Regions from separate parts of the Enterococcus sp. ZQ21 genome, predicted to be linked through region 2. Evidence: riboswitches for the same ligand, from Rfam matches in the RefSeq annotation. Region 2 holds a riboswitch; the other holds the start of a gene.
The links. Region 2 has a riboswitch for preQ1 ahead of QK255_RS10965 (QueT transporter family protein). Riboswitches for the same ligand answer to the same signal wherever they lie in the genome.
Positions count from the first base shown of each region.

Region 1: it holds a riboswitch for preQ1, as region 2 does, so the genes downstream of both, QK255_RS03635 (nucleoside hydrolase) here and QK255_RS10965 (QueT transporter family protein) in region 2, are expected to answer to the same signal.

Region 1 is NZ_CP125658.1:775,066-784,810, forward strand. Features, by position in the region: gene QK255_RS03625 (ArgE/DapE family deacylase) at 1-700, shown strand, start outside; gene QK255_RS03630 (ECF transporter S component) at 764-1,339, opposite strand; gene QK255_RS03635 (nucleoside hydrolase) at 1,344-2,318, opposite strand; PreQ1 riboswitch class I at 2,342-2,386, opposite strand; gene QK255_RS03640 (alpha/beta hydrolase) at 2,601-3,569, shown strand; gene QK255_RS03645 (GNAT family N-acetyltransferase) at 3,682-3,960, shown strand; gene secG (preprotein translocase subunit SecG) at 4,078-4,314, shown strand; gene QK255_RS03655 (alpha/beta hydrolase) at 4,417-5,172, shown strand; gene rnr (ribonuclease R) at 5,175-7,532, shown strand; gene smpB (SsrA-binding protein SmpB) at 7,554-8,018, shown strand; gene atpB (F0F1 ATP synthase subunit A) at 8,320-9,039, shown strand; gene atpE (ATP synthase F0 subunit C) at 9,092-9,307, shown strand; gene atpF (F0F1 ATP synthase subunit B) at 9,398-9,745, shown strand, end outside.
Region 2 is NZ_CP125658.1:2,255,219-2,264,963, reverse strand. Features, by position in the region: gene trmL (tRNA (uridine(34)/cytosine(34)/5-carboxymethylaminomethyluridine(34)-2'-O)-methyltransferase TrmL) at 1-284, shown strand, start outside; gene QK255_RS10980 (histidine phosphatase family protein) at 333-992, shown strand; gene recD2 (SF1B family DNA helicase RecD2) at 1,012-3,582, shown strand; gene QK255_RS10970 (diacylglycerol/lipid kinase family protein) at 3,814-4,776, opposite strand; PreQ1 riboswitch class I at 5,318-5,364, shown strand; gene QK255_RS10965 (QueT transporter family protein) at 5,377-5,880, shown strand; gene cbpA (cyclic di-AMP binding protein CbpA) at 5,936-6,580, opposite strand; gene rpmG (50S ribosomal protein L33) at 6,743-6,895, shown strand; gene secE (preprotein translocase subunit SecE) at 6,916-7,086, shown strand; gene nusG (transcription termination/antitermination protein NusG) at 7,187-7,732, shown strand; gene QK255_RS10940 (alpha/beta fold hydrolase) at 7,798-8,703, shown strand; gene QK255_RS10935 (lactate oxidase) at 8,795-9,745, shown strand, end outside.

The DNA.
Region 1 (9,745 bases), 1.1 Mb from region 2:
GCTCACGAAAGCTGGTTATGTGGATGACTTAGATGCCTTGATCATCGGAGAGCCAACCAATTACAGTTTAATGTACACACACATGGGATCAATCAACTATACGGTCATCTCGCACGGAAAAGAAGCGCATAGCTCTATGCCAGACCAAGGCTATAATGCGATCAATCATCTAAATGAATTCATTACGAAAGCAAATGCTGAAATGAATCACCTCGCTGAAGCAATCGAGAATCCCGTCTTAGGAAAAACAATCCATAATGTCACGTTGATCAGCGGCGGAAATCAAGTAAACAGCATTCCGAGCCACGCGCAGCTTCAAGGGAACATCCGATCGATTCCTGAATATCCAAATGATAAAATCATTGCATTACTGCAATCAATCGTCAAGGAATTGAATCAAGAGACAGACTACCATTTGGAATTGACGATCGATTACAACAAAATACCTGTCAAAGCAGATCCAGATTCTCCTTTGATTCATTGCATTCAGCAACAATTCAGTCAGCCATTACCTTTAGTTGGAGCGGCAGCAACCACAGATGCAGCCGAATTTACAAAAGCTGACCACTCCTTCGACTTTGTTGTCTTTGGACCTGGTGTCGTTACTTTGCCTCATCAAATAGATGAGTATGTCGAGCTCGATAATTATTTAGATATGATCGAAAAATATCAAGCTATTATTTTATCCTACTTAGCGTAAGTTTTTTAATAGATGAAAAACAGAGCCAGATGAGCAACTTTTTGCTCATTTGGCTCTGTTTGTTCATCCTATTTTTCTCTTGGAATATATCAAGCGCTGCGGCAACATAGTGATGACTAATGAAACAACGACGACAGATAGCAGACGGTCAAGGTAGTCTGTGCCTGCCTGTACCAAGATCACACTGATGGTTTGATCGAAACCTAACCCATGTAATAATTGGACGATCATGCTAGACCCTGAGGAAGTGATTCCGCCAAATAACTGAACGGTAATGATCGAAGAGACGATCGTTCCAGGTACAGACAAAATCAAAGCGAGTAATAAGAGTTTCAAACGTTTTTTATCTTTGTCGAGATACCTTGGTAAAATCAATCCAGCCAACAAACCTGTGAGGATTTGGATCGGTGAATAATACAGTGAAAAAATATCTGTAGTCACCCCGCTTAATACACCGCTGGATAGTCCTGTCAACATTCCTGGTATGGGACCAAGTAACGCGCCAGCAAAAATCGTTCCAATAGAATCTAGATAGATTGGCAAACGAAGCCATAAAGCAATCGTTCCTCCAACATAATTGATCCCAATACACAAAGCCATCATTGTAAGTACACGAGTTGCCATCTTGTTTTTATTCATTTTGTTAGCCCATCTTTAACCTTTCCAAATCTTTCATAATCGTTTCTTCTTGTGCATTTAAAAGAACGGTTAAAAACTTTTGGAAAAAAAGACGAGTATCTACTTTTGTCATAATTTTACTGTTAGCAGATTTCTGCCAAAATTCATAACGATCAACCAATGTTTGTCCGCGACTTATTCCTTGAGTTTCTACAGCAGTGAAGCTTTTAAAGCCTTCACAGATGGACTCATCGATAAAATAAGCAACAGCTAACGGATCATTGATGACACATCCTAAGATTCTTTCTTGTTTCCAGTGAAAGTCAAAATAAAAACGAGTGATCGCTTTTAGATACTCTCCCTCTTCAGGATTCATTTGGCAGCAATATTCAAGGATAGTCGGTGTCAAGACGATTTCTCTTGTCACATCTAACCCAACCATTTCTATCGGTTGTTTGAGCTTCTCGAATACATAAGAAGCTGCCTCAGGATCACACCAGTAATTGTATTCAGCAACTGGTGAACAGTTACCATGGCTTTTGTAAGTTCCGCCCATTGAGACAAAACGATCCATATGTTTCCCAACAGTTGGGTTGATTTTCAAAACAGAAGCGATATTGGTCAAAGGACCCAAAGCAATGACTGATGTATCTGTTTTTTCTTTGAAATAATCAGCTAGAAAATCAACTGCATGGAGCGATTCTGCCTGTTTTGCTAAGACCCTCGGGAAATTTGTTTCCCCTAATCCATCCAACCCATGAGTGTCTTGCGCACTAATGAAAGGTTGCTTCAAAGGTTTTTCCATTCCTTGATAAACAGGGATATCTAAACGATCACAGCGCTCCAAACATTTCAGCACATTCTGCGTACCGATATCTACAGGGACATTCCCGCAAACGACGGTAATAGCAACTACTTCGATATCAGGGGATTTGACAGCTAGTGATAAAGCTAAAGTGTCGTCGATCCCTGGATCGCAATCAATAATTACTTTTCGCATTATTTCCAATCTCCTTTCTTTAGAGATACTTAGTTTTTTATTCTGGGAAGTTTCCGAACCAGTCCAAGACGAGCGTCTTGTTTATAATGCACGAAATTAGTATACTGGCTTTTATTGTGAATGTAAATGCTCTCTTACAAGTAAATCTATTGAGAAGAACTTTAAGTAAATGATACAATGAAAAGGAAATGGAATTTACGTGTGCCGAAGAAAAAGAATCCTATTGATCGGTATATTGTATAATAAATAGATTATAGTTTGGCAGAAAGCGGCGGGTGTACGATGGTTATTTTTTATTTCATTCTTATTCTGATAATTATAGGAATCAGTTACCATTTTCTTTCTTATTTTTATGCAAAGAAATTAGTAAGAGCGGGAGTACAGAGAGGCTATGACTGGTATGAAGACACTGGGCACCGCTTGATGGATCCTGCTGCAGTCACGTCAGTAGAAAAAAAGCGGCAAAAATTAGAAGAAGAGTGTGAAAGCTTCTGGGAACAAGGAATACCGAAAACGATCAAAAGTTATGACGGGTTGAAACTAGCTGGACAGATGTTCATCCAACCAACTCAGCAGAATAAATGGGTCATTTGTGTACATGATTATCGAAGTACAGGGAAAAGAGATATGTCTCATATAGGTAAAAGATATGCAGAGAAAGGATTCAACGTTCTTATACCCGATTTACGTGCGCATGGAGAAAGTGAAGGAGAAATCATCGGAATGGGATGGCTAGATCGGCTAGATTTAATTGCATGGATCCAACTCATCTTAGATGAACAACCAGATGCCTCCATTATTTTGCACGGCGGTTCGATGGGCGCTTCTACGATTATGATGGCAAGTGGTGAAAAGCTTCCATCTGCAGTCAAAGGATTTATCTTAGACAGCGGATATGTTTCTGTTTATGCGGAATTTCGGTACATGTTAAGTAAAATCACGGTCTTTCCTAAAAAAATGATCATGAGATATGCGAATCACTATGCTCAGAAATACGCAGGTTATTCTTTAAAGCAAGCATCAGCTACAAGACAGCTTGGTAGTAACCATTTGCCTTTGTTAGTCATCCATGGTGAAAGAGATCATTTTGTTCCTACAGAAGCAGCATACACGATTCAAAACGCTACAGCAGGGGATAAAGCATTACTGCTTGTTCCAGAAGCAGAACATTTGGAAGCATCGATGAAAGATCCGAAAACCTATTGGACAGTGATTTTTTCATTTATTGAACAAAGAATAACGATGGATTGATTTTCTCTTCCTTTTTGTAAGCAATCCGAGGATAAATAATTGTTTATAGACCATGAGACTGTTAAAATAAGGTAGGAATAAAAAAATATCAGTTATTTGAGGAGTGCGGCATATGGAAATCAAAGAGGAAAAAAATCGTCTTGCTTTATTCAATGATGAGCAACAAGAAATCGGAGAAATGACATGGTCGGATGCGGGGCCAGACATCATGATTATTGACCATACATTTGTCGATCCAGCATATCGTGGTCAAAAATTAGCTGAAAAGCTAGTGTATACTGGAGTAGAACTAGCAAGACGAGAGGGGAAAAAGATCATCCCTTTATGCCCTTACGCAAAAAAAGAGTTTGAGAAGAAACCAGAGTATCATGACGTCTTACGCCAATCATAATAATAACAGCTGAAAGATTTGCACTTTCAGCTGTTTTTCCATTTATATAGAGTTGTCACGGAGTTTTATCTATGATAAAGTTAAAGAGACGATATCTTTTGGGAAGGAGGCTGCTATATGTATAATTTAATTTTGGGAATCGTGATCGTTTTATCGATTGTTATGGTCATTGCGATTATGATGCAGCCAAGCAAGCAAAATAGTGCAGCGAGTGCATTTACCGGCGGTGCGGATCAACTATTCGGCAAACAAAAAGCTCGCGGCTTTGAAGCTGTCATGCAGCGATCAACTGCAGTCATGGGAGCTGTCTGGATGATCTTATTATTTGTCCTAGCATTTTTATCTTCGAAGTAGTCGAATAAGCCTCTCGCACAACGGCGGGCGGCTTTTTTTATTGCAAAGAGAACGCTTAAGAAGAAGTTATGAAAGAAACTATGGTAAAATGAGGCGAAAGAGGTGAAACGAGTGAAACAATTACCAAAACCCCTTTATGCAAAACATGGAAAACGAGCAGTTTTGCTGCTTCATGCGTACTCAGGAAGTCCAAATGATGTCCGGATGCTCGCACGGTTTTTAGAAAAAGCAGATTATACAGTCTATGCGCCGCTATTTAAAGGACATGGAACGATGGAGCCATATGATATCTTGCAAGAAAAAGCAGAAAGCTGGTGGGCAGATACTAAAAAAGCTATCCATTTTTTACAGTCTGAACAGTTTTCTGATATTGCCGTATTGGGATTATCGATGGGTGGCATCTTTGCTGTACGGGCACTAGAAGAAGAATCAGTAATTGGCGGCGGTTTTTTCTGTTCGCCCCTGTCTCCTGTAGAAACAAACGTGCCTGAAAATTTTGAAAAATATGTACGTCAAGTGCTGAAGATAGCAGGCAAACCAGAAAAAGAAATCAATGAAAAAGCTGTGTCTTACCGCTCGTTAGCTGAACATCAATTAATGGATATACAAGACCAAGCAGCAATCGCAGAAAGTAGACTATCAGATATCCAACAGCCAATATTTTTAGCTCAAGCTGGGAAAGATGAAATGATCGACCCAAATGGTGTATTTGAAACGGCACGCAAATTGAGCCGCCAACGAGTGACACTTCAATGGTATCCTGAAAGCGGTCATGTGATTACAGTTGGCACAGCAAGACGCGAATTAGAAAAAGACGTGTTGGAATTTTTAGAAAAATTACCTTGGAATGAGGAATAAATATGACAAAAGAAACAATAAAAGAGAAAATTCTCTTTTTCATGGAAAGCAGTCGCAAACGTAGTTTTTCTATGGAAGAAATCGCTGAAGGTCTAGGCTTTCAAAAAAGCGATGATTTTAAATTACTAGTACAAACGATTGCTCAAATGGAAAGAGAACAGAGTATCGTTTTCAATAAAAAAGGAAAAGTCGAACTTCCTTTAAAACCGATCTTGGTCGAAGGGACATTTCGGGCAAATGAACGAGGATTTGGATTTGTAACGATTGATCCCGAAGAAGATGATATCTATATCCCGAAAGAAGCGACTGGCTTTGCAATGAATGGGGATACCGTAGCAATTGATATCATGAAGCGAGCAAATACAGATATGGATCGCGGAGCAGAGGGAAAAGTAGTGGAGATTCGAGACCGAGCGACTACTCAGTTAGCCGGAGAATTTGTTGCTTATTCAGACGAAGAGATACAGGAAACGGATCTTTATGGTGTGGTCATCCCGAAAGATAGAAAGCTTAACCAATTCAAAGTGTATGCAGCGGCAGAGGGAGTTCGTCCAGTTGACGGAAGTATTGTATTGATCGAACTGACCCATTACCCTGAAAAAGGGTATGCGACTAGTTTAGAAGGGATAATCAAGCAAGTGATTGGTCATAAGAATGACCCTGGCATGGATATCCTCTCGATTGTCGTGGCTAACGGTATTCCTACAAAATTTCCTGATGATGTGTTGTCTGAGGCAGATGAAGTTCCAGACCAGATCAGCGAAAAGGATATTGTTGGACGCAGAGATTTAAGAGATCAGCTCATTGTTACGATTGATGGAGAAGATGCAAAAGATCTAGATGATGCAGTGACGGTCAAAAAATTAGAAAATGGTAATTATTTTCTTGGAGTACACATTGCAGATGTATCTTACTATGTGACGCAAGGCAGTCAACTGGACAGAGAAGCATACGAAAGAGGAACAAGTGTCTATTTGACCGATCGAGTGATTCCGATGATCCCACAACGTTTATCTAATGGTATCTGTTCATTGAATCCCCATGTTCCACGACTCACCATGAGTTGTGAAATGGAGATCGATCCACATGGACAAGTTGTCTCTCATGAGATTTTTCCAAGTGTGATCCAAACAACAGAACGGATGACCTACACAGCTGTCAATCAAATCTTAGAAGATCAAGATGAAGAAACGATGCAACGTTATGCTCAGCTCGTGCCTATGTTCCAAGAAATGGGTGAGTTGCATCGAATCCTTGAAACGATGCGAATCAAACGTGGAGCGATTTCTTTTGAGGATCGTGAAGCGAAGATCCTTGTTGATGCTGAAGGACACCCAAATGATATCCAGCTAAGAAGCAGAGGGATAGGTGAACGCTTGATCGAATCCTTTATGCTTGCTGCCAACGAAACGGTAGCTGAACATTATAATAAATTAAATCTTCCGTTTATTTATCGAATCCATGAACAGCCAAAAGAAGAAAAAATGCAGCGCTTCTTTGATTTTGCTTCAGCTTTGGGCATTCTGGTACGAGGAACGAAAGGAACGATCACACCGAAAGATTTACAGCATGTGATCGAAGGAGTAGAAGATAAACCAGAAGCGGCAGTTATCAATACTATGTTGCTCAGAAGTATGCAACAAGCACGCTATTCAGAAGACAATTTTGGGCATTATGGCTTAGCAGCAGATTACTACACACATTTTACATCTCCTATTCGACGCTATCCCGATCTGATCGTCCATCGGCTGATCCGTTCCTATAGCCAAGATAAAAGTGAAAGCAATCAAAGTTTATGGGCTGAGGAACTTCCTGAAATCGCGGATCATAGTTCTAAGATGGAGCGTCGCGCAGTAGAAACAGAACGTGAAGTAGATGCGATGAAGAAAGCAGAATTCATGATGGACAAAGTGGGAGAAGAATTCGACGGGATCATCAGCTCTGTTGTGAAATTCGGACTGTTTATCGAACTACCGAATACAGTAGAAGGATTGATCCATATCAATGAATTGAAACAAGACTACTTCCATTTTATTGAAAATCATTTAGCGCTTGTAGGTGAAAGAACTGGTCTGACTTTTAAAATCGGACAAAAAGTGCGCGTAAAAGTAGTCAAAGCTGATCCAGATGAACGAGCAGTGGATTTTGAACTCGTTTCCGCAGAAGAGGTCACTGCGTTGGAACGTCCAAAAGCACGCAATGGAAAATCTGGAAAACGAGAAGGAAAACAAGCAGGCAAACGCTCAGAAAAAAATGGCAAGAAGAACAAACGATATAGTGATAGTAAGCAAACGTTCGGTAAGAAAAAAGGGAAAAAGCCATTTTACAAAGGTGTCAAAAAGAAGAAAAAGAAAAAATAAAATGAGTTGGAGGAAACAGCTATGCCAAAAGGCGAGGGAAAACTAATTGCACAAAATAAGAAAGCTCGCCATGATTATTCGATCATCGACACGATGGAAGCAGGGATGGTCTTGCAAGGAACGGAGATCAAGTCGATACGAAACAGCCGGATCAATCTGAAAGATGGATTTATTCGCGTCCGCAACGGGGAAGCTTTCTTGCATAATGTTCATATCAGTCCTTATGAACAAGGAAATATTTTTAATCATGATCCGTTGCGCACGAGAAAACTATTATTGCACAAGAAACAAATCGTTCGTCTTGAAAACGAATTGAAAAACACGGGAATCACTGTTGTTCCTTTAAAAGTCTATATTCGTAACGGCTATGCCAAGGTATTGATTGGTCTGGCAAAAGGGAAAAAATCGTATGATAAACGGGAAGATTTGAAACGAAAAGATATCGATCGACAAATTGATCGAACATTAAAAAATTTCTCTAGATAATTTCATTATCCTTTTTCGCATATTCGGTGCTTTTGCTTTTACTTAATGATAAAATTTGTTAGCATTTAATCTGATAAAACATGATTATCACAGGTTTTTTCTTAGATCAGGAGCACCGTGCATGGGGAAAAATTCGTTTCGTTTTTGACTGAAATAAAAAAGTGTCTAATTTTCATGAAAATGTTTTGAATTTTCTGTTTCATGGTGGTATGATACCGTGTGGTTAGAAACCGATTGGAAAAAACCAGATACGCACATGAATTGATTTTATGTGAATTTCGGGGAAAAGAGGTGAAATGGATTGGATGAACGCTCGCTAACGTTCCACATTGGACCAATTTGGTTTGATGGTACAGTTTGTATAATGGTGTTACTGACCTGTTTGATTGTTTTCTTCTTAGCTTACTTTTTTACAAGAAATCTTAAGTTGAAACCAACAGGCAAACAAAATGCGATAGAATGGATCATTGATTTTAGTCGAGGAATCGTAACAGATAATCTGCCTAGAAAAGAATTGAGCAATTTCCATTTGTTGGCATTTACATTGTTTTTATTTGTTTTTGTTGCAAACAACATCGGTTTAGTAACAAAAATCGTCTTACCTAACGAAACAACACTTTGGAAAAGCCCGACAGCAGACCCGTTTGTTACTTTAACTCTGGCATTTATAATGATCTTACTTACTCACTTATTCGGGGTGAAAAAGTTAGGCTTCAAAGGATATTTCGTAAATTCGTTCTTGAAACCCTATAGTTTTATGTTTCCGATGAAACTGATTGAAGAATTTACAAACTTATTAACACTTGCTTTACGTCTTTATGGGAATATTTATGCGGGGGAAGTTTTGCTAACCTTGATTGCAAAAATGATGACAAGCTTAGGCTGGTTCTCATTACCATTAGCAATTCCATTAGAGATGGTCTGGATCGCGTTCTCCTTGTTTATTGGGAGCATCCAAGCATTTGTCTTTGTTACTTTGTCAATGGTTTATATGAGCCATAAGATTGAAGTAGAAGAATAATACTCGGTTAAAAAACAAACTACTATTTATCTATTTTAGGAGGAAAACAATTATGAATTATATCGCAGCAGCAATCGCAATCATGGGAGCAGCAATCGGAGCCGGTTATGGTAACGGTCAAGTTATCTCTAAAACAATCGAATCAATGGCTCGCCAACCTGAAATGTCTGGTCAATTCCGTACAACAATGTTTATCGGGGTAGCTCTAGTTGAAGCTGTTCCTATCTTAGGGGTAGTTATCGCCTTGATTCTAGTTTTTGCCGTTTAATTGAATCAGTATTAAGGCAGAAACAACATCGTTTGTTACTGCTTTTTTACATGGAAACTAGAAATACTCCAAAGAAAGGAAGGCTCGCCTATGCTGAATCAATTGGCAATTGCAGAAGTTGGCAATGCGATGTTAGGTAATATCATCGTTGTCAGCGGCTCATTTTTGATACTACTGGCTCTCTTGAAGCACTTTGCTTGGGGACCAATCAGCGATATTTTGAAAAAACGTGAAGACAAGATCGCCAATGATTTAGATTCTGCAGAACAATCTCGCATCAACTCAGCGAAAATGGAACAAGAACGCGAACAACAATTGTTAGCCTCTCGTTCTGATGCAGCTGATATCATCAAAAATGCGAAAGAAAGTGGAGAATTAAGCCGCCAAAATATTTTGAAGGATGCTCAAGAAGAAGCAGCTCGTCTAAAAAGCAAAGCC
Region 2 (9,745 bases):
AACTACACTTGATCTCAAAATTTGCCCATAAGGTATACAGTGAAGAAAATTTTGCTGATGGAGAAGAGCACTTCTTTTTATTTGGAAAGGAAACAACTGGCTTGCCAGAAGCGTTTATGCGCGAAAACGAGGAAAAGTGTTTGCGCATCCCTATGAATGATGAGCATGTTCGTTCATTGAATTTATCGAATACAGCTGCAATGATTGTGTACGAAGCACTTCGTCAGCAAGGATTCCCTAATTTAGAATTAACGCACCATTATGAAAATGACAAGCTGGATTAGACAGTTTATTATAGAGTAAAATAAAAGAAAGACAGGAGTTTGCTGCGTATGGAACTATATTTTACCCGACATGGGAAGACACAATGGAATCAGGAAAGACGTTTTCAAGGGAGCAATGGCGATTCTCCGCTTTTGCCTCAAAGTTATGAAGAAATCAAAGCATTTGGGAAAAAAGTAAAATATGTTCCTTTTAAAGCAATTTATTCCAGTACAGCAAAACGAGCACGAGATACAGCAGAAGGTATCAATAAAGAGCTTGCTCGTCCGGTAGAGATTTTTTATACAGATAAACTGCGAGAACTAGGGCTAGGTACTTTAGAAGGACAATCAATCGATGAAATGTATCAGAAATACCCAGAGAATCTGCCGAATTTGCGTAATCACTTAGATCTATATGATCCTTCTCCTTTTCATGGAGAAACGATTGAATCAGCAATCACACGTATTGAAACTGTTGTAGCGGATGCGGTTGCTCAACATAAAAACGGACCTCTTTTATTCGTAGGTCATGGGGCCTCATTAACTGCTGCCATTCAATGGATGACAGGGAAAGAGCTAAGTGAGTTGCGGGAAATGGGCGGTTTGTTCAATAGCAGCCTGACGATTTTAGAGACTGAAGAGCCTTGCAAATTATTGTCGTATGAACTGAAAGTATGGAACCAAACAGATTTTTTAGGAACTGAAACAGCACCAGAACCTTTACTATAGAAGAAGGAGGCGGCTTCCGATGCAGCCAGAAGAAATGCCTTATTTCGTTGGTACAGTTGCCGCGATTTTTTTTCAAAATCCTAGTAATTTTTACAAAGTGCTTTTGGTACACATCAGCGAAACCACAGCTGATTACCGTGAAAAAGAAATTGTAGTTACCGGAAGCTTTGGCGATATTCAAGAAAATGAGACCTATCGTTTTTATGGAGAACTAGTGGATCACCCTAAATACGGAAGACAGCTTAAAGTCGAAAGATATGAGCAAGAAAAACCAACAACTGCGAATGGGATCGTAGCTTATCTTTCCAGCGAAAAATTCCCTGGGATCGGTAAGAAAACAGCAGAGAAAATCGTCGAGTTGCTGGGAGAAGATGCTATCGAAAAAATCATTGCTGATCCTTCGGTATTAAAACAAGTCTCTGGTTTAACGAAGCCAAAAAGAGAAATGCTTGCTGAAACGATTCGTCTAAATCACGGGATGGATCAAGTAATCATGGGATTGAATCGTTATGGATTCGGTAGTCAGTTAGCCTTCAGTATTTATCAGACCTATAAGAACGAGTCTTTGGAGATCATCGAAGAAAATCCGTATCAGCTAGTCGAAGACATAGAAGGAATCGGGTTCAAACGTGCAGATAATCTAGCCGAACAAGTCGGTATTGCAGCAGATTCACCTAGAAGAATCCGAGCAGCCATCTTGCATCAGATTTTTCAGCATGCTGTTCAAACAGGAGATACATACGTACCGGCGGAAACATTGCTTCAGCAAACCATCCGTATTTTAGAAACAAGTCGTCCAATCGAAATTCTGCCTGATCAGGTTGCTACTGTGATTATCCAGCTTGTTGAAGAAGGAAAAATCCAACAAGAAGAAACGAATCTTTACGAAAACAGTTTGTATTTTTCTGAATGGGGAATCGGCAATTCCATCCAACGTCTGCTCAGCCGTAAAAAAGAAATCCATTATCCTGAAAAAGAAGTGCAGAAAAATATTCGGCGTATCGAAAAAATATTCGGTATACAGTATGGCCCCTCGCAAGAACAAGCAATCGCTGAAGCCATCCGTTCTCCTCTATTTATTTTAACAGGAGGACCAGGTACGGGGAAAACTACTGTGATCAATGGGATCGTTAATCTTTTTGCAGAGTTGAATGGTCTGGAATTGGACCCGTCAAAATATACCCAAGAAATTTTTCCTATTCTGCTTGCAGCACCAACTGGCCGGGCAGCTAAACGAATGAACGAGACAACAGGTCTGCCTGCCAGTACAATCCATCGTTTACTTGGGCTGAATGGACGAGAAAAAACACCTTCAGTCAGCACGAAAGAATTAGAAGGCGGACTTTTGATCGTTGATGAGATGTCTATGGTCGATACATGGCTGGCTAACACATTATTCAAAGCGATTCCGACGAATATGCAGGTTATCCTAGTAGGAGATAAAGATCAGCTTCCTTCTGTCGGTCCTGGACAAGTGCTACATGACCTTTTGGAAATCGAACAAATTCCTAAAATGGAACTCAATCAGATTTATCGACAAGGTGATGGTTCTAGTATTATTCCTCTTGCCCATGAAATCAAAGAAGGGCGTCTACCAAAAGATTTCACAAAGAATCAAAAAGATCGTTCCTATTTCCGAAGCGACGCATATCAAATTGAACCCTTGATCTCTAAAATTGTGGAAAAGGCGAAAAATAAGGGATTCCGTGCACAAGATATCCAAGTATTAGCACCAATGTATCGGGGACCTGCAGGGATCGATGCGTTAAATAAAATGATGCAGGAGATATTCAATCCAGGGAGACCTGGGAAAAAGGAAGTGCATTGGAACGACACCGTTTATCGGATAGGAGACAAAGTACTCCAGTTAGTCAATACTCCCGAATTGAATGTATTCAATGGGGATATGGGAGAAATCACGGGGATTATCTTGGCAAAAGATTCGGAAGATAAAGTGGATGAATTAGTTATCCAGTTTGATGCAAATGAGGTCACTTATAAAAGAAACGAGTGGAATAAAATTACTCTTTCTTATTGTTGCTCGATCCATAAATCACAGGGCAGTGAATTCAAAATGGTCATTTTGCCCATGGTTCATCAATATCAGCGCATGCTTCAGCGTAATCTACTCTACACGGCGGTTACTCGGAGTAAGGAACTGTTGATTTTGTTAGGGGAAGAGCACGCGTATGCCACTTGTGTAGCGAATGAATCGGCAAGCCGAATGACTACGTTGAAATCAAGAATCATCGATAATGAAAAAATGACTATCACTCTGCGGACAAAATTAGCAGCTTATGAAGATTCTTTGATTGGAAATGATCCATTTGAAGATGGGACCTATACGAAAGAGTCGCAGGACATAAAAGAACAGTTACCTATAAAAGACGACAGTGGAACGAATGAATCGAAAAACCAAGTAATGGAAACAGTGGAACCAGATCTGTTTTCTTCATCGATTGTGGAAGAAAAGAAAGAAGAGATAGAATCTGCTGTTCCTAAGGAGTTCGTTCTTACTGCAGAAGCGATTAATCAGAAATTAGTAGATCCAATGATTGGTATGGAAAACATTACACCGTATACATTATAAAAGAATCTGACGATACGGATGCGCTATTTATTGGCAATATTGATCACTTAAAAAGCGGATGTGACACGACTTGTGCCTCATCCGCTTTTTGAAATTATTCTTGGTGACTTGGAGTGAAATTATAGGCTCTTCTTGGTAAATGGTGTTCAAAAGCCAGTTTCTCGGTATGAAGACAAACTTTTGCAAAAATGCGAGCAACCGTTTCCGCAAAATTTTTCTTTATACTCGAAATTACTTGAAAAATAACTGGTTTTTTGTAGAAAATTGCAGATCAAAAGGACGAGGAGCGACATCTTCTCCATCTTCTTGACCATATTGCGGCGTTGTTGAAACGATTCGTAATCTGTTTGTTGTGTAGTGATGGAAATATTTCGATTTCAATTGTTTTTTCTGCATAAGTAAAAGGATAAGCCATATGATTTTAAAAATATTGATTCGTTCGACCATGACAAAATCAATGACTGGTTTAGACGCATCTGCAGTTGGAGCAATTGCGATTCCTCCTCCAAAAAAAGGATGCTTCGTTGCTGTACATAAAAATGCATTTGAAAAACTTAACTGCTTTCCTCCTGCATCCACTAGAATTGGAAATCCTTTTTGAGTAAATAAAGTCCGGAGAATAGAGAACAAATACGAAAAAGAACCTAAGTTGTATTTGTTCAATCGTTCTTTTGTAGAAGAATGATTTGTCGCGTGGACGATAGCTGCATCTAATCCAATACCAAAATTATTAACAGCTATTCCTTTTTTTTCACTTATTTTTTCTTCATAAGCCATTATATGGACTTTATCTGGTGATTGAGCTGCTAAAATCAGCTGAAGTGCTTTTTTAGGATTCTTAGGAAGTCCCGCTCCTCGAGCAAAATCATTTCCAGAGCCTGCTGGAATATAAGCGACAGGAAATTCAACTTCCATCTGATAGAAAGTATCAAGTACCTGATGCAAGGTTCCGTCTCCTCCTACGATGATCAAAAGAGGGAAAGTTTCGATTGTTTCCTGTTCTTCTGTCCAAGGTACTAATGTTTCTTTTGCCAGAATTTCAGCAATCTCCGCATCATGTCCTTTGTATTCACTGTAATGAAGGGTATAGTTGACATGTTTGTTTTTTAATACCGGCAAGATTTTTTCTGCTACTTTATGTCCGTTTCCACTGCCTGCCGATGGATTGATCAATAAATGATAATGGAATTTCATATTTTCCTCCTGCTATTCAATAAAACAAGATATTTTAATCATCCTGTTTGCTGGTTAACCAATAATTAGCAAGCTTTTTCTATTTTTGGAATGAAAGAAACTTGTTTTTTTACAAAAAAACGCCTGTTACAAAATTAATTCTTGGTTATTATAGCAGAAGACTAGGAGAATGAAAAAGGTCTGGAGACCGAAAAACACAAAAAAGCCTAGCAAGCGCATCATCCATTACTTACGTAAGGAGAAGTTCCAAGGTTCGGTATGTCCACTTAGACCTTCAGCTGCCTGCTAGACTACTCTCTAGTAAGAGGTTGCTCAAATTCCCACATCCTTTTTTATTTATTTAAGTTTCACAACAATTCTGTTCGTGCAGAACCTACTTCGTCTGCTTTACTGGGAATTCTTATGACCCCTTACACTTATCTTATACCATATTTCGAGACTTTTGGCAAACGTTTACATTTTTGCTTATTTACTTTTTTCAAAAGTAGATAAGACAGATTGAAATAAATGAAAAGTCTGTTATAATTATTGTTTGTTTCACATAATCGCGGTTCATCAACCATCCCGCGTTAAAAAAACTAGGAGAAACGAGGAGAGAAAATGCAAAAAACGAAAAGCAGACAACGGTTGTCCGTAATCGTTGTAAATGGTATCGTCATGGCTCTTTATCTAGCGTTAACTATTTTAGTTGCGCCTGTATCCTCAGGGCCGATCCAGTTTCGTATTTCAGAAAGTTTGAATCATTTAGTTGTCTTTAACCGTAAATTACTTTGGGGAGTTTTGGGCGGGGTCATCGTCTATAATGCCTTCTTTGGATTTGGTATCATGGATGTGGTTTTCGGTGGTGGCCAAACATTGCTTTCTTTAGGTCTGACAGCTTTGTTGCAAAACAAAGTGAAAAATGTAAAGATGCGTTTAGTATTGAACACGATCTTCTTTACCATCAGCATGGGATTGATTGCTTATATGCTAGTTCCGACAGGTGGCCAAGCATTTTGGACAACCTATGGTACACTTGCATTAAGCGAGTTCATCATCATGGCTGTTTCAGCACCACTGATGTATTATTTAGATCGTTCGCTTGATTTTGAAAAGCGTGTCTAATTGTAAAAAAACGACAAAAGAAAGCAGCTGAGCTGTATTTCTTTTGTCGTTTTTATTATGCTTCTTGGTTTTGCAAATTTTCGATTTCTACCACTTTATAATTCTTTTTCTCTAAGTGGTTGACGATCGTTTCACATACTTTTGGTTCAGTGTTCGCCGGCAGCGTAATCAATGTACGTCGGATATATTCGTCTTTTTCAATATCAAGAGTAATGCAGCTGGCAATGCTACTGTGTTTTGAAATGATTTTTGCGATAGCAGCCAGATCTCCTTGCTTTCCTGTAGAAGCAATTGTCAGCACATAGCTTCCTTGTTCTACGCTCCAAGATTGGGAGAGCATATTAAGTAATGTGCTATGTGTCAAAATACCATAAAAATGATTTTCACTGTCAAGGACAGCAATATAAGGTAGCTCTTTGATCGTAAAGAATACTTTGAAGAAAGAAGTATCCAGATAAATGAACTTTGTGGCATTTTTCAAAAGATGAGTGACAGGAAGCGTCATATCACCGCCGTTTGCTTTATGACGATAGATGTGCATTTTGTAAATATTTCCACGGAAAATATTCCCTGAAGAATCTAAGATCGGCACACAACGGTATCCGGAAGTTTCTAAAATTTTTAATGCTTCTTCTAATGTACTAGTCTCTGTAACGGTTGTCAGATCTTTTTTCTTATATACAAGTGTTTTTAATAGCATCGCTATACCTCCAATTGTCTCATTTTAGCTTAATTTCAAATTAATCATATCATAATTTTATCTAAAACAATAGATAGTTTATTTCACAAATTGACAAGTAAAAAGTTACGTGATACTGTTATTAAGTATAAGTCTGATTCTCAGCAAGGGGGGCAGAAGTAAATGGCAAAGAAAAAAGCAGCACTCGCTTGTTCCGTTTGTGGGTCTCGTAACTACACAAAATCAGTCAGTGAAGGAAAAAGCGGCGAACGTTTAGAAATCAACAAATTTTGTAAATATTGTAATCAATATACATTACATAAAGAAACGAAATAAACAGCAAAGGAGGATGTCTCATGAAATTTCTAAAAAGCGTAAAAGATGAAATCAAACAAGTAACTTGGCCAAACAGAAAACAACTTCGTAAAGATACGTTGGTAGTTATCGAAACTTCTATTCTTTTCGGGTTGATGTTTTACGTAATGGATACAGCAATCCAAAGTTTATTTGGCTGGATCTTAAAATAACTCGCTGGCCACAATGTGCTTTTAGTGCTATAATGAAGCGAAAGAAAAACTTCGGGTGTACTGAGGTTTTTTTATTTTACAATGAAATGAGGAGCCTTCAATGGAATCTTTTGAAAAAAACTGGTATGTCTTGCATACATATTCAGGATATGAAAACAAAGTAAAAGCAAATATCGAATCTCGTGCGCAAAGTATGAAAATGGCCGACTTTATTTTCCGTGTCGTTGTTCCTGAAGAAAAAGAAACAGAAGTCAAAAATGGGAAAGAAAAAGAAATCGTTCATAAAACATTTCCAGGATATGTTCTTGTTGAAATGATCATGACAGACGCTTCCTGGTATGTTGTCCGTAACACACCAGGCGTGACAGGATTCGTTGGTTCACACGGAGCTGGAAGCAAACCAGCACCACTACTTCCAGAAGAAGTCAATCATATCTTGCGTTCTATCGGCATGAGTCTACGACAAAATGATCTAGAAGTAGAAGTTGGCGAAGTTGTGAAAATCATCGAAGGCGCATTTGCTGGATTAGAAGGACAAGTAACAGAAGTTGACGGAGAAAAAGAAAAATTGAAAGTCAACATCGATATGTTTGGTCGTGAAACAAGTACAGAACTTGATTTCGATCAAGTAGATAAAATCGATTAATGATTAATAAAAAGACTTGAAATGTCGATCATACGATTGACCTTTCAAGTCTTTCTTTTTTCTATATGGAAAGGAAGAGGAGAATGACAAATCAAATCAAAAATGTATGCAAACATGCGGCTACAGCAGCTTTAGTGCTTATCAGCTTGTTTGCGATAAGTGGTTGCCAGACGACGAAGACGAATACTACTGCAGTTTCTGATAAAGAAAAAACGGTAGAATCCAGTAAATTGATAGAAAAAACCACTATTCCAACACTTTTTTTCCATGGCTACAGCGGGACAGAAAATTCCTTTAAAGGGATGTTGCAACGTTTGGAAAAAAATCAAAAAGCAGTAAAAGAATTAGTTTTAATAGTAGGAGCAGATGGACAAATACAAGCAGAAGGGGACTTGTCTGGAAAAGCAGACAATCCGATGGTCCAAGTATTGTTTGAAGATAATAAAAACAACGAGTGGAACCAAGCAGAATGGATCAAATCTTGTCTTTTGTATCTGAAAGAAAACGAGGGCATAGACAAAGTCAACATAGTGGGGCATTCCATGGGAGGGGTTAGTGCATTACGCTATTTAGGAACATATGGACAGGATACGTCATTGCCGCAAGTTCAGACATTTACGGCAATTGGTGCACCTTTTAATGATTTTGTCGATGACAGTGGGCAATCTCTGACAGAGGAGTTAGCAAAGGGGCCTGCTGTTGTTTCTAGCCGCTATCAAGATTATCAGCAAATGATCGGAAATTTGCCTACAACTACTCGATTTTTCCTGATTGCCGGACAATTAGATGAAGCAGACTTGAGTGATGGGACAGTACCGTTAAACAGTGCATTAGCTGTCTATGCGTTGTTGAAACAACACGGAAATGAAGTAGAAGAAAAAATAGTAAAAGGCGAAAATGCCGCTCATAGTATGCTTCATGAAAACCAAGAAGTAGATCAGCTTGTTAGTCGATTTGTTTGGAACGAATAGCAAGAAAAGGATCCGAGAGTAAATTTTTGCTTACTTTTTGTAAGGATAGTATGATTTATATGTAATCAAGAAGATGAAAGAAGGATCTACTATGACTTATCATACAAGTAATGAAGAACATCCAATCGATATCGTAAACATTGCCTCACTAGAAGGTCGTGTAAAAGAGCGCATGGAAGCAGGAGCTTTTGGCTATATTCGCGGTGGTTCTGAAGATGAGTGGACGATGAAAGAAAATACGACTTCTTTTAATACAAAAAAAATCATGCCACGGATATTACGCGGAATCGACTCAGCGGATTTGCATACATCAGTTTTTGGAATTGAATTAGACACACCGATTATCCAAGCGCCATCAGCGGCCCAAGGATTGGCACATGAAAAAGGGGAAGCTGATACAGCTAAAGGGGTAGCTGCTGCTGGATCAATCTTTTCCATCAGCACTTATGCAAACACGACAATCAAAGATGCAGCAGATGCAGCGCCAGGTGCACCGCAGTTTTTCCAATTATATATGAGTAAAGACGATGGATTCAATGAGTTCATTTTGAAAAAAGCAGTAGAAGCAGGGGCTAAAGCCATCATTTTAACGGCAGATTCAACGCTTGGTGGTTACCGTGAAGAAGATGTGATCAATCAATTCCAATTTCCATTACCAATGCCTAATTTAGCTGCTTATAGCGAACAAAGTGCAAGTGGGAATGGCGAAGGAAAAGGAATTGCAGAAATTTATGCAGCTGCAAAGCAAGGCTTGACACCAGATGACATCAAAACAATCAAAGAAATCACCAATCTTCCAGTCATCGTAAAAGGAATACAATCGCCAGAAGATGCAGTCATCGCTATCTCTGCAGGGGCAGATGGTATCTGGGTATCTAATCATGGTGGTCGACAATTAGACGGAGGTCCTGCTTCCTTTGAAGTATTGCCAAAAATTGCCGAAGTAGTCAATAAACGTGTACCAGTGATTTTCGACTCTGGCGTCCGTCGAGGAGAACATGTCTTTAAAGCTTTGGCAAGTGGTGCTGACTTAGTTGCGATT